One region of the Cryobacterium sp. SO1 genome, then DNA from elsewhere that is predicted to be linked to it. Evidence: predicted binding sites of a transcription regulator. Region 1 holds the regulator's gene; the other holds the start of a gene.

Region 1 (10,998 bases):
CTCGAAGAGGTCGCGGACTCCGACGTCATCATCCACGTCGTCGACGCATCCCACCCCGACCCAGCCAGCCAGCTGGCCACGGTGCGTGAGGTGATCGGCGAGGTCGGCGCCAGCGACATCCACGAGCTGGTGCTGTTCAACAAGAGCGACCTGGTCGGCGACGACGACCGTCTGGTGCTGCGCGGACTGGCCCCCAAGGCGATCTTCGTGTCGGCACGCACCGGTGAAGGCATCCAGGAGGTGCTGCAGGTCCTGGAAACCATGCTGCCCCGACCGGAGATCCGGTTGGACCTGCTGATTCCGTACGACCGAGGCGACCTCATTCCGATCCTGCACGAGCAGGGCAAGGTGCTGGCACTGGACTACTCGGAGACCGGCACCCAGGTCACCGCACTGGTCTCGCCCGGTATCGAGGCCCAGTTCACCCCGTACGTGGTGATCCCGGCCATCGCCGGCTAAGACGCATCCCGCCCGAAGGCGGCACCCTCATCCTGAACCAGGAGCGAGTGCCGCCTTCGGCTCGTTAAGCCGTGTGAATGCGGCACGTAACATTCGGCCATGCACCAGCGCGGCCCGAACGCGCATTGTTAGAGTCATCTCATTCGTTGCCGGCAGGGATATCCTGCCCGGCATGGAGCGACAGCCGAGCCCGGCACCCGCCCGCGAGCACCTGCCGGTTTGCCCGGCGGTCCGCGGCCGCCAGGCCCACCGATCTGAACCCACCATGCCGAATGAGGAACCATGACCGCGAGCCCAGAATCAGCATCAACGGACCCGGCCTGTCCGCCCACCACGCCATTCTCGTTCGAGCTGTACCCGCCCAAATCGGATGCCGCCGCAACCGCACTGCACACCACCATCGACGCCCTCGCCGCGGCCGCACCCGACTTCATCTCGGTGACCTACGGGGCCAGCGGCTCCTCCCGCACCTCGTCCCTGGACGTGCTTCGCTACATCCTCCAGGCCACCCGGGTCGACCCGATGGCACACCTGACCTGCGTCGGCTCCTCGCACGCCGAGGCGAGCAGCCTGATCCGCGAGTTCCTCGACGCCGGAGTGCGGAGCTTCCTGGCCCTGCGCGGAGACCCGCCCGAGGGGCTCGCGGAAGGCGACACCTTTCTGGGCGACCTGCAGAGCGCCGGTGAACTCGTGCAACTGATCCACCGGGTACAGGCCGAACGGGTGCCGTACCGGGAGACGCCGATCCCCGGACTGCCCCGTGCCCGCGCCGTCAAGACCGAACACGAACACGTGCGCATCGCGGTGGCCGGGTTCCCGAACGGGCACCCGCGCTCCCGGTCCACGGCGCAGGACATCGACACCCTGCTGGCCAAGCAGGCCGCCGGAGCCAACCTTGCCATCACCCAACTCTTCTTCCACGCCGACCACTACCTGAGCTTCATCCAGCGGGCCAGGGAGGCCGGGGTGGAGTTCCCGATCCTCCCGGGGATCATGCCCGTCACCAGCCCCGGCCGGTTGCGGCGCATCCTCGAGCTCTCCGGTGAGGACCTGCCCTCCGAGCTGGCGATCCAGCTGGAGGTCGAGCCCACCGCCGAAGGTCAGCGCGAGATCGGCATCGACCATGCCGTGACCCTGGCGCGAAAGCTCATCGCCGGCGGCGCGCCCGGCCTGCACCTCTACGCCTTCAACCAGCACGAGACCGTCCTCACCGTCCTCGACCGCGCCGGTGCTCTGGCGCCCGGCCGGTCCCAACCCGCACCCCCGACCTCGCCCAGCGCCTCTCTCGGCGTCCACACCGGCATTAACTCCACGAAGGACTATTGATGACCACCACCGTCCCCGCATTCCCCACCGGAACGATCCTCGGCTACCCCAGAATCGGACGCCGGCGCGAACTGAAAAAGGCCGTCGAAGCCTTCTGGGCCGGCCGCATCGACACCGCCGAGCTGGAGGCGGTCGCGTGGGCGCTGCGTCGCACCACCAGGGAGCGCCTCGCCGGACTCGGCCTCGGCCGCGCCGACTCGTCGATCCCCGAGAGCTTCTCGTTCTACGACCAGGTGCTGGATGCCGCCGTCACGGTGGGCGCCGTGCCCGACAGGTTCGCGGACCTCGTTGACGCCGACGGTCGCCTCGACCTGGCCGGCTACTTCACCCTTGCTCGGGGCGCGGGCCAGAACCTGCCCCTCGAGATGACCAAGTGGTTCGACTCCAACTACCACTACCTGGTGCCGGAGATCGGCCCCGAGACCCGGTTCCACCTCGCCAGCGACCGCATCGTGCGGGAATTCGAGGAAGCCGTCGCCGACGGTTTCCTCACCCGGCCGGTCATCGTCGGCCCGGTCACCTTCCTGCTGCTGGCCAAGCCGAGCGAAGTGGCCCCGGCCGGCTTCCACCCCCTCGACCGCCTCGACGACCTGCTGCCCGTCTACGCGACCCTGATCGAACGCCTCGCCGCGGCCGGCGCCGAGTGGGTGCAGCTGGACGAACCCGGTCTCGTGAGCGAGAGCATCGGCATCCCGCGAGATCGCGCCCTGGCCGCCCTCGCCCAGGCCTACAAGACCCTCGGCGGGCTCGACTCCCGCCCGGCCCTGTTCGTCGCAGCCCCCTACGGCAGCCTCGACGACGCCCTTCCCGTGCTGGCCGGCACCCCGGTCGAGGCGATCGGCCTGGACCTGGTGCGCGGCACGGTGCCGGCCGGCATCCCCGGGCTGGACGACACGACCCTCGTTGCCGGTGTCATCGACGGCCACAACATCTGGCGGGGGGACCTCGCGGCGGCATTCGACACAATCGGCCGGCTGCGCGCCCTGACCGACCGGGTCACGGTGTCCACCTCCACCTCCCTGTTGCACCTGCCGCACGACGTCACCGACGAGACCAAGCTCGGTGCGGACCTCACCGGCTGGCTGGCCTTCGCCGATCAGAAGATCGGGCAGGTCGCCACCCTCTCTCGCGGTCTGACCGCGGGCCGGGACGCCATCCAGGCCGAGCTCGCTGCGGCCACAGCATCCCTCGCCGAGCGCCGGGTCGCACCCGGCGTGCGCGACGGTGCCGTGCGCGCCCGGCTCGACAGGCTCAGCCCGGCGGACTTCAGCCGCGGCGACTACGAGACACGGCTCGCCGCGCAGACGGCCGTGCTCAACCTGCCGCCGTTGCCGACCACCACCATCGGCTCCTTCCCGCAGACCGGCGACATCCGCCGCGCCCGTGCCCGCTTGGTCTCCGGCGAGCTGGACCCCGCCGCCTACCAGGACCTCATGCGCGCCGAGATCGACCGGGTCGTGCAACTCCAGGAAGACCTGGGCCTGGACGTGCTGGTGCACGGCGAACCCGAACGCAACGACATGGTGCAGTACTTCGCCGAGAACCTGGACGGCTTCACCGTGACCGAGAACGGCTGGGTGCAGTCCTACGGCAGCCGGTGCACCCGACCGTCCATCCTCTGGGGTGATGTGTCCCGGCCGGCGCCGATCACAGTGGAATGGTCCAGCTACACCCAGAGCCGCACCGAGAAGCCGGTCAAGGGCATGCTCACCGGACCGGTCACCATCCTGGCCTGGTCGTTCGTGCGTGACGACCAGCCGCTGGGCGAGACCGCCCGTCAGGTCGCGCTCGCCCTCCGCGACGAGATCCGAGACCTCGAGGTTGCGGGCATCCAGGTCGTGCAGGTCGACGAGCCGGCGCTGCGGGAGCTGCTGCCGCTGAAGAAGAAGGACCACGCGGACTACCTCGACTGGTCCGTCGGATCGTTCAGACTGGCCACCGCCGGCGTGGCCGATGCGACCCAGATCCACACGCACCTCTGTTACTCCGAGTTCGGGGTCGTCATCGACGCGATCCGCAACCTCGACGCCGACGTCACCAGCATCGAGGCCGCCAGGTCGAAGATGGAGGTCGTGGCCGATCTGCAGGCCAGCGGCTTCGACCACGGTATCGGCCCGGGCGTCTACGACATCCACTCGCCCCGCGTGCCCGGGGTGGCGGAGATCACCGAGCTGCTCGAGCGGGCGCTTGAATCGATCCCCGCCCGCCAGGTCTGGGTCAACCCGGACTGCGGGCTGAAGACCCGCGGCTACGCGGAGACCGTGGAGTCGCTGCGCAACATCGTCGACGCGACGCGCGCCGTGCGGGCGACCCTGGTCTGATCCGTTTTCTTGAGTTCCGCCGGTAACAGAACAGGCCCGACCCCACGCGGGGTCGGGCCTGTTTCGTGGGAACCGGGGCTAGACCGAACGCAACACCGCGACGACCTTGCCGAGGACCTCGGCGTAGTCGCCCAGGATCGGCTCGAAGTTGGTGTTGCGTGGCAGCAGCCAGGTGTGGCCGTCACGCTGCCGCAGCACCTTCACGGTGGCCTCGCCGTCGAGCATGGCGGCGACGATCTCACCGTTCTCCGCGGTCTTCTGCTGACGGATGACCACCCAGTCACCGTCGCAGATGGCGGCGTCGATCATCGACTCACCGACAACCTTGAGCATGAACAGCTCGCCCTTGCCGACCAACTGGCGGGGGAGCGGGAAGATCTCGTCGATCTGCTGGTCGGCCATGATCGGGATACCGGCGGCGATGCGTCCGACGAGCGGCACCATCGCCGCGTCGCCCACCTGGATGCCGGACTGGTAGTCGTCTGCGGCGCCTGGCGTGACCTCCTCGGAGGACTGGGGCAGCTCGATGAGCACCTCCAGCGCGCGTGGCCGGTGCGGGTCGCGACGCAGGTACCCGCTCAACTCGAGCTGGTGCAGCTGGTGGGTCACGCTTGACAGCGAGGACAGGCCCACCGCGTCACCGATCTCGCGCATGCTCGGCGGATAGCCGCGGTCGCGGACCGAACGCTGGATGACGTCCATCACGGCGCGCTGTTTATCGCTCAGGCTCTTGCGGCGTCGCGTGCCGCCCTTGTCCCGAGGTGTGCTCTGTTGTGCCACGGTGTCGCTCCTCTGGTTAGTCGGTTGGGCTGGTGCTCGGTCTGGGGCTGGTGTTGCTAGCTGTGCGGCACGGACCGTGCCGGCACATGGTGCCACCGAAGTGCGTCTGAGAACCGTCGGCGGCAATGTCGGTGGTGTCTGTTTGAGTACTGCTACCCGATCAAAACTGTAGCCACCGAGCGACGATGTCGTAGACATGCATTCGAGTGTGTTGCGGAATATCTCTCCACAATATCCGGAAACAGGGTTGATTGTTCGAACACTCGAAGATATATTCGGAACATAGATTCGCATCTGGCCCTCCCGGCCGAGGGCCAGATGCGTTACCAGGAGGTTTGACATGAGCGCATACGCAGTGAAGCCCGGCTCCATCACCCACGCCGCGGCCAGCCACACCCGAATCAGCCCCGCCCAGGCCAGCACGCCCACCACGCACCTGCGACTGACCCGTCGCGGGCGCGCCGTGTTCACCACCCTCGCCGCGGTGCCCCTGGTGCTCGGCGCCATCGGCGTCGCCCTCAACGGCGGCATGGCCGCGGCCGAGGGCACCGCAGGCATCGGCGCGGCCGCTTTCGACTACGTCACCATCGAAGCCGGCCAGTCCCTCTGGCAGCTGGCCGAGACGATTGCCCCGTCGCAGGACCCGCGCGACGTGATCGCCGACATCGTCAACCTCAACCAGCTCGCCTCCGAGGCCGTGCAGCCCGGCCAGCGCCTCGCGCTACCCGCCGACTACTGATCCGGCCGACTACTGATCCGGCCGACAACTGATCCGGCCGACAACTGATCCGGCCGCCGCATGATCCGGCGCCCGCGTGATCCGGCCACCGCACAGGCCCGTTGAATGAGGCCCGGCGCGGCGCAACTAAGCTTGTTCGGGTGACCAGCCTCGACGACCTGCCCCTGCGTGCCAACCTCCGTGGACAAATCCCGTACGGTGCACCCCAGCTGCACGTGCCGGTGGCGTTGAACGTCAACGAGAACACCCACCCGATCCCGCCCGCCGTCGCCTCCGACATCGCGGCCGCCCTGGCCGACGCCATCCTTACCGTCAACCGGTACCCCGACCGGGAATTCAGCCAGCTGCGGGACGATCTCGCCGGCTACCTCGGCCACGGTCTCACCCGCGACAACATGTGGGCGGCCAACGGCTCCAACGAGGTTCTGCAGCAGGTGCTGCAGGCCTTCGGCGGCCCGGGCCGGTCCCTGCTCGGCTTCGCCCCGACCTACTCGATGTACTCCATTCTCGCGTCCGGCACCGATACCCGCTGGATCCCCGGCGACCGCGACGCCGACTACGAGCTCTCGCCGGAGACCGCCGCCCGGTGGGTGCGGGAGAGCGCGCCGGACATCGTCTTCCTCTGCTCGCCGAACAACCCCACCGGCACACCGCTGTCCCTGGCGACTATCGCAGCCGTCTACAACGCCACCCCGGGCATCGTCGTGGTCGACGAGGCCTACGCCGAGTTCGCACCCGACGGCACCGACACCGCCCTGACCCTGTTGCCGGGCCGGGAACGCCTACTGGTGTCGCGCACCATGAGCAAGGCGTTCGCGTTCGCCGGCGTACGGCTCGGCTACCTCGCCGCCGACCCGGCGGTCACGGATGCGCTGCGCTTGGTGCGGCTGCCTTATCACCTGTCCGCGCTCACCCAGGCGGCCGCCGTCGCGGCGCTGGCCCACACCGGCGAGATGCTCGCCATGGTCGACGACATCCGGGTGCAACGCGACCGGCTGGTCACCGAGCTGAGGGCTCTAGGCTTCAGCCCACTCCGCAGCAGCAGCAACTTTGTGCTCTTCGGCGGGGTCGCCGACCCGCGCGCCACCTTCGAGGCGCTCCTTCTCGACGGCATCCTGATCCGCGACGTCGGAATCCCCGGCCACCTGCGGGTCTCGGCCGGCACCGCCGCCGAGACGACCGCGTTCCTGGACGCCATCGCACGGCTCGCTCCGATAGCCGAATAAACTAACGCCATGAGCAATGTCACGCCCTCGCCTCGCCGTGCCCACCTGCAGCGCGAAACGAGCGAATCGAGCATCGACCTGTCGATCGACCTCGACGGCACCGGGGTGAGCGACATCCACACCAGTGTGCCGTTCTACGACCACCTGCTCACGGCCTTCGCGAAGCACTCGCTGACCGACCTCACCGTGCACGCCAAGGGCGACATCGAGATCGACGTGCACCACACCGTCGAAGACATCGGCATCGTCCTGGGTCAGGCCATCAAGCAGGCCCTGGGCGACAAGTCCGGCATCTCCCGCTACGGCGACGCGCTGGTGCCGTTGGACGAAGCCCTGGTGCAGGCCGTGGTGGACATCTCCGGGCGGCCCTACCTGGTGCACACCGGGGAGCCGGCCGGGTTCGAATTCCACCTCATCGGCGGCCACTTCACCGGCTCCATGGTGCGGCACGTCTTCGAAGCCATCGCCTTCAACGCCGCGCTCACGGTGCACGTCACCGTGGTCGGCGGCCGCGACCCGCACCACATCGCGGAGGCCGAGTTCAAGGCCTTCGCCCGCGCCTTCCGCCAGGCCAAGACCTACGACGCGCTCGTGTCCGGGATCCCGTCCACCAAGGGTGCCCTGTGACCTCGGTCGTCGTCCTGGACTACGGCACCGGCAACGTGCACTCGGCCGTCAAGGCGCTCGAGCTGGCCGGCGCCGACGTCACCCTCACCGGTGACCGCAAGCTCGCCCTCGAAGCCGACGGCCTCCTCGTTCCCGGCGTCGGCGCGTTCAGCGCCGTGATGGCGGCACTGAACGACGCCCACGGTGGGGACATCATCGACAAACGCCTCTCCGGCGGGCGCCCGGTGATGGGGATCTGCGTGGGCATGCAGGTCATGTTCGAACACGGCGTCGAACGCGGCGTCGACACCGAGGGCCTCGGCGAGTGGCCGGGTACCGTCACCGCGCTGCCGGCACCGGTGCTGCCGCACATGGGCTGGAACACCGTCACCGCCGACCCCGAGTCGGTGCTGTTCCGCGGGCTGGAGGAGGAGCGGTTCTACTTCGTGCACTCTTACGCCGCCCAGGAATGGACCCTCGACGTCATGCCGCCGTTCCCGGTTCCCCGGCTCACCTGGGCCGAACACGGAGCACCGTTCCTGGCCGCGGTCGAGAACGGCCCGTTGACGGCCACCCAGTTCCACCCGGAGAAGAGCGGGGACGCGGGCATCCGCCTGCTGAAGAACTGGCTCGGCACGCTCCGCGACTAGACATCCCCAGTCGGCCGCTCACACGCTGCCGCACGAACACGAAAAGGTCACCACAGCACATCATGAGCGAGTTCAACAAGACCCCGAAGCTGGTCCTCCTGCCCGCCGTCGACGTCGCCGACGGCAAGGCCGTGCGCCTCACCCAGGGTGAAGCCGGCACCGAGACCAACTACGGCGACCCGATGGATGCCGCCCTCGACTGGGCGAACCAGGGCGCCGAGTGGATCCACCTCGTCGACCTCGACGCGGCGTTCGGCCGTGGCAACAACACCAGCGTGCTCAAGAAGGTCATCAAGCAGCTCCGCGGCGTCAACGTCGAGCTCTCCGGCGGCATCCGCGACGACGCATCGCTGGAAGCGGCACTGAACACCGGCGTGAAGCGGATCAACCTCGGTACCGCCGCACTGGAGAACCCGGAGTGGGCCGCGAGTGTGATCGCGCAGTACGGCGACGCCATCGCGGTGGGCCTGGACGTGCGCGGCACCACCCTCGCCGCCCGAGGCTGGACCAAGGACGGCGGCGACCTGTGGCAGGTGCTCGAACGTCTCGAAGAAGCCGGCTGCACCCGGTACGTCGTCACCGACGTCACCAAGGACGGCACCCTCAAGGGCCCGAACCTCGAACTGCTGCGCGAGGTCATGGAGCGCACCCACCGCCCGGTGATCGCCTCCGGTGGCATCGCCAGCCTCGACGACATCGCGGCGCTGCGCGAGCTCGTGCCGCTGGGCCTTGAGGGCGCGATCGTGGGCAAGGCGCTGTACGCCGGCGCGTTCACCCTCGCCGAGGCGCTGGATGTCTCCGGCGCATAACCTCGGCTCCACCGGCCGGCCGGACCCGGGCGCCGACTCCGCCGGCCAGCCCTGGGCGGGCCGGTCCCTGGACGACACCGCGTTCGCCGACGATGACGGCCTGGCGCCGCCGGCGCTGATCGCCGCGCTCGGCCGTTTCCGTGCCAGAGAGCTGGGCGAGGAGGGCGTGATCGACGCCCTCCGCTCGGCGCGTCTGCTGATCCCGCTGGTTGCCGCGCTCGGCGCGGATGCGGACGGCGGTGACGGCGCCACCGGGTCCGCCGAACATAGCCCGCACGGCCTGCGGGTCGACAAGACCCAGGAACTGTCCATCATCACCGTCGCCGGGCCGGACGGCCGGGCGGTGCTGCCGGTGTTCTCGTCTTCCGCCACGATGCGCCAATGGAACACCGAGGCCAGGCCGGTGCCCGCCGACGCGGCCCGGGTGGCCCTGGCGGCCGCGCAGGAGAACACCGACCTGGTGGTGCTCGACCCCACCGCCGAGACCGAATTCGTCGTGCGCCGGCCGGCGCTCTGGGCCATCGCGCAGTCCGCGCCGTGGACCCCGAGCTACGCCAGCCGTCAGGTCGCCGCCGCGTTCGAGGAGTCCATCACGACCGAACTCGCCGCACTGTCGGTTCGCCTCACCGCCGGAGACCCCGAGGCCCGGCTGGCCGGACCCGAGCTGATCGTGCGCCTTGAGCTCGTCGACGGGCTCAGCCGCGCGGACCTCGACGCCACCCTGGCCCGCCTGGCCGCCCGCTGGGCCGCCGACGACGTCATCGCCACCGGCGTCGATTCCCTGCGCGTGCAGCTCGTCGCCTCCGCCTGACCCGTCCCGCCGCATCCGCCCGTCCCGCGCGCGGCATCCGCCCCGGCAGCACTAACTATTACCACTCCGGACAATTGCACCCGGTGTGCCGGGCACAATTGTCCGCATCGGGAACAGTGGGGGCGGCATCCGGGCCGATGTCGGTGGGATCGGGGAGGATGGGAGGATGACGGAGATTCTGCAGCGACTGTCGCCGGCCACCCGAACCTGGTTCTCCGGCGCGTTCGACGCTCCCACCGAGGCTCAGCTCGGCGCTTGGGACGCCATCTCCCGCGGCTCGCATACCCTCGTCGTCGCCCCCACCGGGTCGGGCAAGACCCTGGCCGCGTTTCTCTGGGCGCTCGACCGGCTCTACTCGGCCTCCGCAGGCACGCCGACGGTGACGGATGCCGCCGCCACTGATACCGCCGCCATGCCTGCGTCTTCCTCAGCTGCCGCCGCCATGCCTGCGTCCTCCCCAGCTGCCGCCGCCGCGCCTACGTCCTCCCCAGCTGCCACCGCCGCGCCCACCGGCACCCGGGTGCTCTACATCTCGCCGCTGAAGGCCCTCGGCGTGGACGTGGAACGCAACCTTCGCGCGCCACTGGTGGGCATCGGCCAGGCCGCCGAACGGCTCGGCCTGGCACCGGTGCGGGTGACCGTCGGCGTGCGGAGCGGCGACACCCCCGCCGCGGACCGCCGCGCGCTCGTGAAGACGCCACCCGAGATCCTCATCACCACCCCGGAATCACTCTTCCTGATGCTCACCTCCGCCGCCCGCGAGTCGCTGCGTGGTGTCGACACCGTGATCATCGACGAGATCCACGCCGTCGCGGCCAGCAAACGCGGCGCGCACCTCGCCGTGTCCCTCGAACGCCTCGACGCCCTGCTCGCCAAGCCGGCCCAGCGCATCGGCCTGTCCGCCACGGTCCGGCCGGCGTCGGAGGTCGCCCGGTTCCTCGGCGGCCTCGAGCCGGTCGAGATCGTGGCGCCGAAGAACGAGAAGCGATTCGACCTGCGCGTGGTCGTGCCCGTCGACGACATGACCCAGCTCGGCGCCGTGTCCGCCCCGGAGGGCGCCACCTCCGCCGCCGCCCCGCAGACCGGGTCGATCTGGCCGCACGTCGAAGACGCCATCGTGGATGCCGTTCTCGCGCACTCCTCGTCGATAGTCTTTGCCAATTCCCGGCGGCTGGCCGAGCGGCTCACCGCCCGGCTCAACGAGATCTATTCCGATCGGCTCGCCGCCGCGGACGAGGCCGAGCTGGTGCTCGCGGGTGGCCCAAGCGGCA
Region 2 (10,998 bases), 830 kb from region 1:
ACGCCGTCGACCTTGCGCCCGTTGAACACGGCCTTGCGGCCGCACCGGCAGATGGTCTTGAGCTCTTCGAGGCTGTGCGAGACCTCGAGCAGCCGGCGGCTGCCCGGGAACGCGACGGTCTGGAAGTCGGTGCGGATGCCGTAGGCCAGAACCGGGATGTTCTCGATGATCGCGATGCGAAGTAGGTCGTCGACCTGGGTTTCGGTGAGGAACTGCGCCTCGTCGACGAGCAGGGCGCTGACGTCGAGTCCGGTGTCGGTTTCGGTGTGGGCGCGGTGTTGCTGGAACAGGGCGTAGGCATCCGTCTCGGGGGTGAGCAGGAAGTCGACGCCGCGGGTGACGCCCAGCCGGGAGAGGACGCCGCGGTCGCCTTTGGTGTCGATCGACGGTTTGGCCAGCAGTACCCGGTGGCCGCGCTCCTCATAGTTGTAGGCGGCTTGGAGCATCGAGGTGCTCTTGCCGCTGTTCATCGCCCCGTATCGGAAATACAGTTTCGCCATAACCGCCGGTACCGCCTTTTTGTACGTTGAGGTTTCAGCGTACTTGGCGGGGCGCTTTCTGAGCACGCACCCCTGCGGGGGTGGCCGGGGTGGACGGCGCCTGTGGGGCTGCGGATGCGTCGTTGGGGTCGCGGACGCTGTCGTACTCGATCGTGAGCGAGGGCCTGCGCACGGTGACCCGCACGTTGTCGAAGACCACCCGGATGACACCCAGGTACGGGCGGAGCAGGGCTTTTGCTTTGCGCGGCGGCAGGTCGAGGGCGGCCTGGATGGTGATGGTGTCCACCTGGGCCGGCGCCGCGGCGGCGGGCGCGGGCTTGGCCGCGGGCGTGCGGGGCAGGCGGGGCACGGATGCGGTGTCCTGGGCCATGGTGGGGAGCGCCTGCGCCGGTCTGGCCTTGCTCGGGGCGGACCTGACCGGCGGGGCGGTGCCGGTGATCTGCACGACGAGGCTGTGCGGGTCGAAGCCGGGCGCCGCGCAGAGGGCACCGATCAGGGCGGCGGTGGCGGCGCGCTGTTCGGCACGGAACGCGGTGGCACGGTGCTCGGGGTCGGCCACGACGAGCAACCCGGGGGTGCCGCGCTCGGTCAGGGCGGCGCGTTCCCGGGTGGCCACGCTGTCCAGCCAGGTGCGGTCGATCTCGGCGACCAGGGTACGGCGCACCTCGGCGGCGAGCTGGCCGGCCTGGGCGATGTCCAGGGCGGTGACGGTGCCGCGTTCGAGGAGATCGGCGAGGAACGGGATCACACCGGATTTCAGGGCGGCGACCTGCTGTTCCACCACTGCCCGGGCCATTTGGCCGCGGGCTTCTTCGGTGCGGGCGACGATGGCGCGGCGGGCATCCGTCTGCCAGGCCAGGATGGAGCGCACAATACGGCGGGAATACGCGGCGCCGGCGGCGGCGGGAGCGAGGATCTGGGTGGCCGAGACGATCGCGTATACGGCGACGGGCACGGTGACCTTGAACGAGTCGGCCTGCGGCAGGGTGATCACGATGGCGACAATGCTGGCGACGGCGCCGGAGAGGGCGATCTGCCGCCAGGGCCGGTAGGGGGCCAGCGCCAGGAGCAGGAAGCCGATACAGACCGGGCCGAAGTCGTCTTGCACGAGCAGGTTGGAGCCCCAGCGGCTGAACTGTTCGAAGAGGTAGCCGAGCAGTGCGAGGGCGGCCATCACGAGGTGCATGCGGCCGTTGAACGGGGCGTTGGCCGGCTGGGCGGCGATCACCAGGGTGCCGGCGGCGGCGCCCATGGCGAGCACGGCGAGGGTGGCAAGGAGCGGGTTCTGGATCTGGTTCTGTTGCAGGACCGTGGCGATCACGGAGTAACAGAGCACGATCGCGGCGATCAGGGGGGCCAGCGGCCAGGCGGCGAGGGTGCCCAGCGGATCGAGGCGCTGCTGGGTGGAGCGTCGGCGGGTCACGGGGTGGGCTCGGGGGTGGGGGCATCCGGGAGTTGCCCTGCTGCGAACGAGGTGCCCCGGTCTGCCGGGACGACTGGTCCGGACGGGGGCAACTCGGCGGCGGCTTCTTCGGAGGCTGCGGCGATGGTGCTCGCCACTACGGGCGGGGCGGGCAGGGTGAGCAGCACCGAGGTGCCGGCGCCGGGCCGGGACCAGATCTGCACGGAGCCGCCGAGCCGTTCGATGCGCTTGCGTACAGATTGGCGCAGGCCCAGCCGGTCGCTGCCGGTTTCGGCCTCCATGAAGCCGCGGCCGGCATCGAGCACCATCACCGAGACGTTCTGGTCGTCGGCGTCGATGACCACCTCGGCGGTGACGATGCCGGCGTGCAGCAGCACGTTGACCAGGCATTGCTGCACCGCCAGGCCCAGCTCCCGGTCACTCTGCGGGTCGAGGCGGGCGAGTGACTCCTTGTCGCCGGTGATGTCCACGACCAGACCACGGTCACGCATGCGGTCGATGGCGCGGAACACGGCGCTGGACAGCCATCCGTCATTGCCGGCGGATGCGGCGGTGCGTTCGTCGACGTGGGTGAGCCAGTCACGGTCGGCGAGGGTCTGCAGGGTCTCGCGGAGGCCCGCCTCGAGGCCGCGGGTCATGGGGCCGGGTTTGGCGCGGGCCACCGACACCAGCTGGTTGAGGGTGGTGTCGTGCATGAGGGCGATGGCACGCACGTCGAAGTCGTGGCGCAGGATGCGGGACTCGTCGTCTTGCACGGCCCGGTGGATGGCCGGCTGGGCGGTGCGCCCGGTGCGGCGGGCGAGTCCGTCGAGCAGCATCACGCCGACCAGAAACAGGTAGGTGACGATGCTGAACACGTCGGGGCGGTCGGGCACCGGGGTTTGCGAGACGGCGAGGGTGGCGGCGACCTCGGCGAGGAGGAAACCGACCGTGCTCCACAGCACGCCGATCAGCGCGCCGGAGCCGGCGCCGCCGACCATGATCAGGGCCATCTTGGGCAGGGAGATCAGGAACATGTCCGAGGACGGGAAGACGCCGGGCATGCCCAGCACCGCGCTGGTGAACAGGTAGGTGCACACGGCGCCGAGCAGCAGGTAGGCGAGGGTGAGCGGCACCGTGCGCCAGCGGGCGAGCAGGGCCAGCAGCGCGCCCATGCCGAGGATCGCGGCGACGGTGACCTGTAGCCGGTCGGTGGGCGGGAACACGCTCAGCGCCAGCACCGAGAACAGGGCGCCGGCCAGGCAGACGAGGCCGAACCAGTGCGACGCCCGGGCCAGGGCACGACTGAGCGTGGCCTTGACCAGGTGGCCGGGTAGACCTAGTGACATTGCGCCCTCTCCACCGCTGATTATCGCAGTTGTGCGGCAGAGTGTGCGTCGGTACTCCCCCTCCGTTGAGTAGGCGAGTGTCCCGTTGATCGAGCCTGTTGTGCCGCTGTGCGGGGTAGGCGCCGCTATGCCCGTGGCGCGCCACCCGCCTGGCGGCGCCTGACTCGCGCAGCTCAGAACAGGGTGGGTGTCAGGTCGAGCGGCAGCTCGGCGGCGATCAGGGAGGGCGGGACGACCGGGCCGCCGGGTTGGGCGGCGCGGGAGGGCGCCGCGGTCAGGGCCGTCGAGAGGATGCCGCCGGTGGCCGGATCCTCGGTGCGGCGCTGCAGCCCGTGCGCGCGAATCAGCGGCTGGATGCGCTCGGCCAGCCACTGGCGGTACTCCTTGGGCGCGTAGGCCCCGCGTTTGTAAAGCTCGTGGTACTTGGGCATCAGCTCGGGGTGGTCCTGTTCGAGCCAGTGGAAGTACCACTCCTTGACGCCCGGCTTGAGATAGAGGGCGCTGTAGAGCACCCCGGTGGCGCCGGCGGCCTTGGCCTGCCGCATGGCCTCGTCGAGGTGGGCGCGGGTATCGGTGAGGAAAGGCAGGATCGGCATCATGAAGACCGAGCAGTCCATGCCCTTGTCGCGAATGGCGCTGACCGTGGCCAGCCGGGCCTTGGTGCTCGGAGTGCCCGGTTCCACGGCCTGCTGCAGGGCGTCGTCGTAGATCGCGATCGACATGGCGAGGTCTACCGGCACCCGCAGGCTGGCTTCCTGGAGCAGGTCGAGATCGCGGCGCAGCAGGGTGCCCTTGGTGAGGATCGAGAACGGGGTGCCGGAGTCGGCGAGCGCCGCGATGATGCCGGGCATCAGCCGGTAGCGTCCCTCGGCCCGCTGGTACGGGTCGGTGTTGGTGCCCAGGGCCACCGGATGCTTGCCCCAGGTGGGCTTGGTGAGCTCTTTGCGGAGCACCTCGGCCACGTTGACCTTGACGATGATCTCGTTGTCGAAGTCCTTACCGGCGTCGAGGTCGAGGTAGTTGTGGGTGGGGCGGGCAAAACAATATGCACACGCATGAGAACAGCCCCGGTACGGGTTGATGGTCCAGCCGAACGGCATGGCGCTTTGGCCGGGCACGCGGTTGAGGGCGGACTTGGCGAGCACCTCGTGGAAGGTGATCCCGTCGAATTCGGGGGTGCGGACGCTGCGCACCAGGTTGTTCAGGCGGGCGAGGCCGGGCAGCGCGCCGGCCTGCTCTGTCGTCAGTTCCTGTCCACTCCAGCGCATGCATCCAGTCGAACACATGTTCGAGTGGGATGCAAGCGCAGGCGGGCCGGTCATCCGCCAGCGCCGTAACGGGCGCGGGTGTGACATAACTCCTGCAATCCTCGCGAAAACCAGCCCAAACGGCCGGTTTTGGGCCTCTTCAGACGAAATTGCAGGAGTTATGCGCTACGGGTGCCGCCAAGCCGGCTCGGCGGGGGGCGCATCCGTCGGGCGGGGCGTTGGGGACCACGCACGATAATAAGGCCATAGTCCGTTTACGAGGATGCTTTCGCCGATTGCGTCCTCCTAAACTCACTGTTTCCTGTTTTCCGGGCGATCCCCGGAGAACCTACGCGGTGAGGTGCAGGGTTGCCGCGGTGGCGGCCAGGGAGGCGGCTGCGGCTGCGGGGTCGTCGGAGAGCTTGGTGCCCAGACTCGGGACCATTTCTCGCAGCTGCGGCTCCCAGCGGGAGTACTCGCCGGGGAAGCAGCGCGCCAGCAGGTCCACCATGATCGGGGCCGCGGTGGAGGCTCCGGGCGAGGCGCCGAGCAGCCCCGCGATGCTGCCGTCGGCGGAGGTGATGACCTCGGTGCCGAACTGCAGGATGCCGCCTTGCGCGGCATCCTTCTTCATCACCTGCACGCGCTGACCGGCGGTGATCAGCTCCCAGTCCTCGGCCTTGGCGGTGGGCATGAATTCCTGCAGCGCGCCCAGTTTGGCCTTTCGGGAGGCGAAAACCTCACCGATCAGGTACTTCATCAGGCCGAAGTTGTTCTTGGCCACGGCGAGCATCGGCACGAGGTTGTGCGCGCGCACCGAGAACGGCAGGTCGAACCAGGTGCTGGTTTTGAGGAACTTGGGGCTGAAGCCGGCGAACGGGCCGAACAGAAGCGAGGTCTCGCCATCCACCACCCGGGTGTCGAGGTGTGGCACCGACATCGGCGGGGCGCCCACGGCGGCCTTGCCGTAGACCTTGGCCTGATGCTGGGCCACGACCTGGGGGTTGGCGGTTCGCAGGAACTGGCCGCTGATGGGGAAGCCGCCGAAACCCTTGATCTCGGGGATGCCGCTCTTCTGCAGCAGGGCGAGGGCGCCGCCGCCGGCGCCGACGAAAACGAATTTGGCCTCGACGGTGTTCGTGTACCGGCCTACCAGGCTGAGCAGCTTGAGCTTCCAAGAGCCGTCGTCCTGCTGCTTGAGACTGGTGACCTGCTGGTTGAGGTGCACCTTCACGCCGCGCTTCTTGAGCGAGTCGAAGAGGTAGCGGGTGAGGGCGCCGAAGTCCACGTCGGTGCCGGATTCGATGCGGGTCGCGGCGATCTTCTGGGTGGCGGCGCGCTTCGTGGTGAGCAGCGGGGTCCAGGTCTCGATCACGGCGGGATCTTCGCTGTACTCGAGGCCGGCGAACAGCGGCTGGTCGGCGAGCGCGTCGCGGCGTTTGCGCAGGTAGTCCACGTTGGCGGCGCCGTGCACGAACGTCATGTGCGGGGTGGAGTTGATGAACTTCTCCGGCTCGGGCAGCACCCCGGTTTCGACCAGGTGCGCCCAGAGCTGGCGGCTGATCTGGAACTGCTCGTTGATGGCCACGGCCTTCTCGGCGGTGACGGAGCCATCGGCCGCCTGCGGCATGTAGTTGAGTTCGCAGAGCGCCGCGTGCCCGGTGCCGGCGTTGTTCCACGGGTTCGAGCTCTCCTGGGCGAGCTCGCCGAGGCGCTCGTAGACCTGGATGTTCCAGTCGGGCTGCAGTTCGGCGAGCAGGGTGGCCAGGGTGGCGCTCATGATTCCCCCGCCAATCAGGGCGACATCGACCTTTTCTGAATTCACGTTCTTACTCTAACCCGGCGCGCGGGCGGCTTCGGCGGGGTGCGGCTGCGGGCGCGGCAGCCGGCCGGGGTGCCGCGGGCGAGCATCCGCGGCGCCGTGTCGGGATTACTCACAAGGGTGACCCACCGGGGTGACCCATAGGGGTGACCCATAGGGGTGACCCATAGGATGGCCCAATGGACTCCACCGGAAGCCGTCTGGGCATTTCCCTGGGCATCATCGCCCTCGCCGCGCCCATCGTGGCCCTGGGCCTGTTCATCGGGACCTTCGCCGTTCCGGTGACCAGCGCCGCCCACAGCAACCCGCTCGCCGGGCTCTCCCTCTATACCAACCCTGATTCGACCGCGAACGGGGCCGCCGCCGCCGCCGCGACCGCCGACCCGGACTCCGCCGAGGCCGCCACCCTGGCGCGGATGGCGGAGCAGCCCGCCGCGATCTGGCTGCTGCCGGAGAAATACCCGATGGACACCGTGCAGGCCGACGTCGCCGCGATCGTGGACGCCGCCGTCGCCACCGGGCAGACGCCGGTGTTCGTCATCTACGGCATCCCCGACCGCGACTGCGGCAACTTCTCCGCCGGCGGCCTCTCGGAGACCGACTACCCGACCTGGGTTGCCTCGATAGCGACGGCGCTCACACTCACGCCATCCGTGGTGATTCTCGAACCGGATGCCCTGTCACTGGCCACGGAGTGCGGCAACGTCGACCAGCGGGTGCAGCAGATTCAGCAGGGCATCAGCACCTTCGCGCCCACGCTCGCCACGGTGTACCTCGACGCGGGCCACTCCGACTGGCTCGACCCGGCCACCGCCGCTGACCTGCTCAACCGGGCCGGCGTGCAGAACGTGCGCGGTTTCGCGACGAACGTCTCCAACTACAACGACTCGGCCGCGGAGCAGGCCTTCGGCGAAGCGGTGTCCGCCCTGACGAATGGCGCCCACTTCATCGTCGACACCTCGCGCAACGGCCGCGGCGGCAACGGAGAGTGGTGCAACCCCACCGGCCGGGCGCTGGGCACCACCCCGGAGGCGACCACCGATGGGGGCCTGCGCGACGCGAACCTGTGGGTGAAGGAACCCGGCGAGAGCGACGGCACCTGCAACAACGGGCCGGCCGCGGGCGAATGGTGGAACGAGCGAGCCCTCGAACTCGCGGCCGCCGCCGGCTGGTAACGGGCCTCCGGGCTCGCCCTGGTCGAGGTGATGGATGCTCAGACCACGTCATATACTCAGGTATGTCGTCAGCCGGGGAAATTCGCAGGGTAGCGGTGATTATTGAGGACGACGCAGACATCCGCCATCTGCTTGAAGCCGTACTCACGCAGGCCGGATTCGACGCAATCGCGACGAGCAACGGTCTGGACGGGGTGCGCGCGGTTCGCGCCTATGACCCGATCGTCACGACTCTCGACGTGAGCATGCCCGGCATGGACGGCTTCGAGACCGCCAAGCGGATTCGCGCGTTCAGCGCCACGTATCTTGTGATGCTCACCGCCCGCGACGAGGAGATCGACACCCTGCAGGGCCTCGAGGCCGGCGCCGATGACTACCTGACCAAGCCGTTCCGGCCGCGTGAACTGCGCGCCCGCATCGACGCCATGCTGCGCCGGCCCCGCCTGGCGCTGCCGCCGGACGGCACCGAGCAGGAACCGGTCGCGACGGTGGCGCCGGTCGCGTACGCCCCGGCCGCGCCGGTGGCCGCCGAGCCCGCGTTCACCCCCGCCTATGTGCCGCCGGTGATGGCGCCTGCTCCGCCCGCCGCCGACCTGCCGCCGAGCCTGGCCCCGGTTTCGGTTCCCGGCACGCACACGGGCGCGCACGCCGCACCGGTGGCGCAGGCGACCTCCGCCGCCTCCGCCAGCAGCGACGAGCGGGCGGACGACTGGCTGGAACACAACGGCCTGCGGCTCAGCAACGACATGCGCCTGGCCATGCTCGGCACCGTGGAGCTGGACCTCACCCGCACCGAGTTCGACCTGCTGGCCGCGTTGCTCGAATCGAAGCGGCGGGTGCGCAGCAAGGCCGACCTGGCGCTGCTGCTGCGCGGCGAGAGCTACGTGACGTCCTACTACGTGAACGAGGCCGACAAGCGCGCCGTTGAGGCGCACCTGAGCAACCTGCGCCGCAAACTTGGCGACAGCCTCACCTCCCCGCGCTGGCTCGAGACCGTGCGCGGCGTCGGCTACCGCCTCGCGGCGTCGGATGAGGCCGGGCGCGACACGTTCTAGGTCGCCCCTCCGCCCTGGGTGCGTTCGTTGCACCCCTGGTGGTGCACCGCGCCCGCTAGGAGGCCGCTGAACAACTTTGGGTGCGGGTGTCGCTTATTTAAGGCGCGCCTGCGGCGGGTCGGCTCTTGGTCGTTAAGACTGGGGTGATGCAGGGTTGTGATGATGGTCAGCGTGAGATTTACGATGTCGATGCCGTAGCGGGGCACTTGCTTCCGCCTGGATCGGTGTTCGCTTTCCTCGCAGCGCACCGTCGGGAGCTGTTTCCCGATGATGCGTTTGCGGACTTGTTTTCCTCGCAGAACGGCCGCCCGTCAATACCGGCGGACGTGATCGCGTCGGTGATGGTGTTGCAAACACTGCACAACCTTTCCGACAGGGAAGCGGCCGAGGCGTTGACGTATGACCTGCGGTGGAAAGCCGCCTGCGGGTTCGCGCTGACTGAAACCTCTTTCCACCCGACCGTGCTGGTCTATTGGCGCAAACGCTTGGCTGCCAGTGACCGGCCGCACCGCATTTTTGAGGCCGTGACCGCGGTCATTGCCCAGTCCGGAGCATTGTCGGGGCGCAAACGCCGGGCGTTGGACTCAACAATTTTGGAGGATGCGGTTGCCCGGCAGGACACCGTCACGCAGCTGGTCGGACAGATCCGCCGTGTTGGCCGGGAGATCCCCGGCGCGGACGTGAGCGTCGCCGGCTTGACCGGCCATGATTACTCCCAGCCGGGCAAGCCCGACATTGCGTGGGACGACCGCGACGCCCGCGACGAGCTCGTCTCCCGCCTGGTCACCGATGCTCTCGCTCTGCTGGGCAGCATCAACGTCCATATCCTCAACAAGAAGCAGCAGGAAACCGTCGCGCTGCTTGCCTTGGTCGCCGGCCAAGACGTGGAACCCGCCGACGGGTCCGACGGGACCGACGGGCGGTGGCGGATCGCCCGCCGGGTCGCTCCCGACCGGGTGATTTCCACCGTCGATCCTGATGCCCGCCATGCGCACAAGAGCCGCCAGAAAAAGATCGACGGCTATAAAGCCCACGTCAACGCGGAGCCCGACACCGGGTTGGTGACGGCGGCAATGCTCACGAAAGCCTCTGGTTCGCAAAACAGCGACGCGGCTCGCGGCGGCGAGCTGCTCGCGGCCGACGTCAGCATCGGTGAGCAAAACATTGACGTGCTGGGTGATTCGGCCTATGGCAGCGGCGGGCTCCTGACCGAGATTCATGCCGCTGGGCACCGGCCGATCATCAAGCCGATGCCGCTGGGCCGAGCCGTTCCGGGCGGATTCACCATCGATGACTTCACCGTGGATGAAACCCTGCAGACCGTGACCTGCCCGGCCGGGAACGTCCGGTCGCTCAGCCCGAAACGACGGGCCAGTTTTGGTAGTTCGTGCAAGGCCTGCCCGCTGATGGCGCAGTGCACCACCGCGAAGTCCGGCAAGAAGATGCAGATTCATCCGCTGGATCAGGTTCGCCGGGAGCACCGCGTCACCGCTCAGGACCCGGACTTTCAAGCCCTTTATCGCCAGCACCGTCCAATGATTGAACGGACGCTGGCGTGGATGACGCGCGGGGCCCGGCGGGTCCGCTACCGCGGCGTTGCCAAGAACAATGCGGGGTGGGTGATCCGTGCTGCCGCGATCAATCTCAAACGGCTCCTCAACCTCGGTTTGACCAGCCAGAACGGGGTTTGGGCCCTTGGATAACACCCCGACGCACAAGGACCACCTCGGCGCACGGTCCCAGGCGGCAGAGCCGCCCACTACGGCCCCATCGATCAGCCCCGACGCGAGATCCCACCATCGTGGCCGATCGCTCAGTCGACCGCACAAAGCCCCACAGCGGAGCAAAAAAACACTCGAAGAACTCGCCGAGGCAACTGGACCCCTAATATTCAGCGCCCTCCTAGTGCAGGCGCGCCGACCCACCCGAGGTGCGGTGGTGCACAGGGGGTGCGGCGACGCGCGGCAACGGGAGGCGTCAGCGCTGCAGCGCGAACATGGTGGCGAGGTCGGCGCAGGCCTGCTCGCCGACCTCGTTGAGGCGCCTGATGTGACGCATCGAGCCGGGGATGTCGCCGTCGCGCAGGGCATCGTGCATCATGGCGGCGGTGGCCTCCACCGTGATCGCCCCCACCATGGTGCTGCTCGAGCGGATGCTCAGCAACACCACGTGGGCTTCTTCGGCGTTCGGGTACTGCGCGCCCAATGCCGCGGCCAGGCGCTGGGACCGGCTGTGCCACAGGTGCACGAAGTCGTGCACAAAACGGCGCTGCAGGTCATGGTCGCCGCCTACCTGGGTCAGCAGCGCGCGCAACGCGGTGGCTTCGATGTGGGCGCTCAAACCTTGTAGCCGCGGTGGCGCTTGATCAGGGTGAAGAACATGGTCAGGGTCTGCAGCACTGTGGTCACTCCAAGGATCGGCCATCCGATCCACAGGATGGTGGACTGG

What was found. The regulator LexA, encoded in region 1, represses DNA repair genes until DNA is damaged. The targets are predictions, from matches to a motif close to TCGAACANNTGTTCGA.
Region 2: BJQ95_RS02020 (Rv2578c family radical SAM protein) is a predicted target of LexA. The motif match lies at 4,528-4,543, and genes of this name have one in related genera.

What each region holds. Positions count from the first base shown of each region.
Region 1 covers NZ_CP067394.1:1,240,517-1,251,514, forward strand. Annotated here, with positions in the region: gene hflX (GTPase HflX) at 1-459, shown strand, start outside; gene BJQ95_RS05810 (methylenetetrahydrofolate reductase) at 742-1,785, shown strand; gene metE (5-methyltetrahydropteroyltriglutamate--homocysteine S-methyltransferase) at 1,785-4,106, shown strand; gene lexA (transcriptional repressor LexA) at 4,185-4,808, opposite strand; gene BJQ95_RS05825 (LysM peptidoglycan-binding domain-containing protein) at 5,227-5,625, shown strand; gene BJQ95_RS05830 (histidinol-phosphate transaminase) at 5,766-6,851, shown strand; gene hisB (imidazoleglycerol-phosphate dehydratase HisB) at 6,861-7,478, shown strand; gene hisH (imidazole glycerol phosphate synthase subunit HisH) at 7,475-8,107, shown strand; gene priA (bifunctional 1-(5-phosphoribosyl)-5-((5-phosphoribosylamino)methylideneamino)imidazole-4-carboxamide isomerase/phosphoribosylanthranilate isomerase PriA) at 8,170-8,916, shown strand; gene BJQ95_RS05850 (SseB family protein) at 8,900-9,727, shown strand; gene BJQ95_RS05855 (DEAD/DEAH box helicase) at 9,894-10,998, shown strand, end outside.
Region 2 covers NZ_CP067394.1:409,601-420,598, reverse strand. Annotated here, with positions in the region: partial or broken gene BJQ95_RS02035 (thymidine kinase) at 1-500, opposite strand, end outside; gene BJQ95_RS02030 (hypothetical protein) at 535-1,923, opposite strand; gene BJQ95_RS02025 (sensor histidine kinase) at 1,920-3,251, opposite strand; gene BJQ95_RS02020 (Rv2578c family radical SAM protein) at 3,425-4,519, opposite strand; gene BJQ95_RS02015 (malate:quinone oxidoreductase) at 4,848-6,278, opposite strand; gene BJQ95_RS02010 (glycoside hydrolase family 6 protein) at 6,500-7,495, shown strand; gene BJQ95_RS02005 (response regulator transcription factor) at 7,591-8,550, shown strand; gene BJQ95_RS02000 (IS1182 family transposase) at 8,697-10,253, shown strand; gene BJQ95_RS01995 (hypothetical protein) at 10,528-10,890, opposite strand; gene BJQ95_RS01990 (glycosyltransferase family 2 protein) at 10,887-10,998, opposite strand, start outside.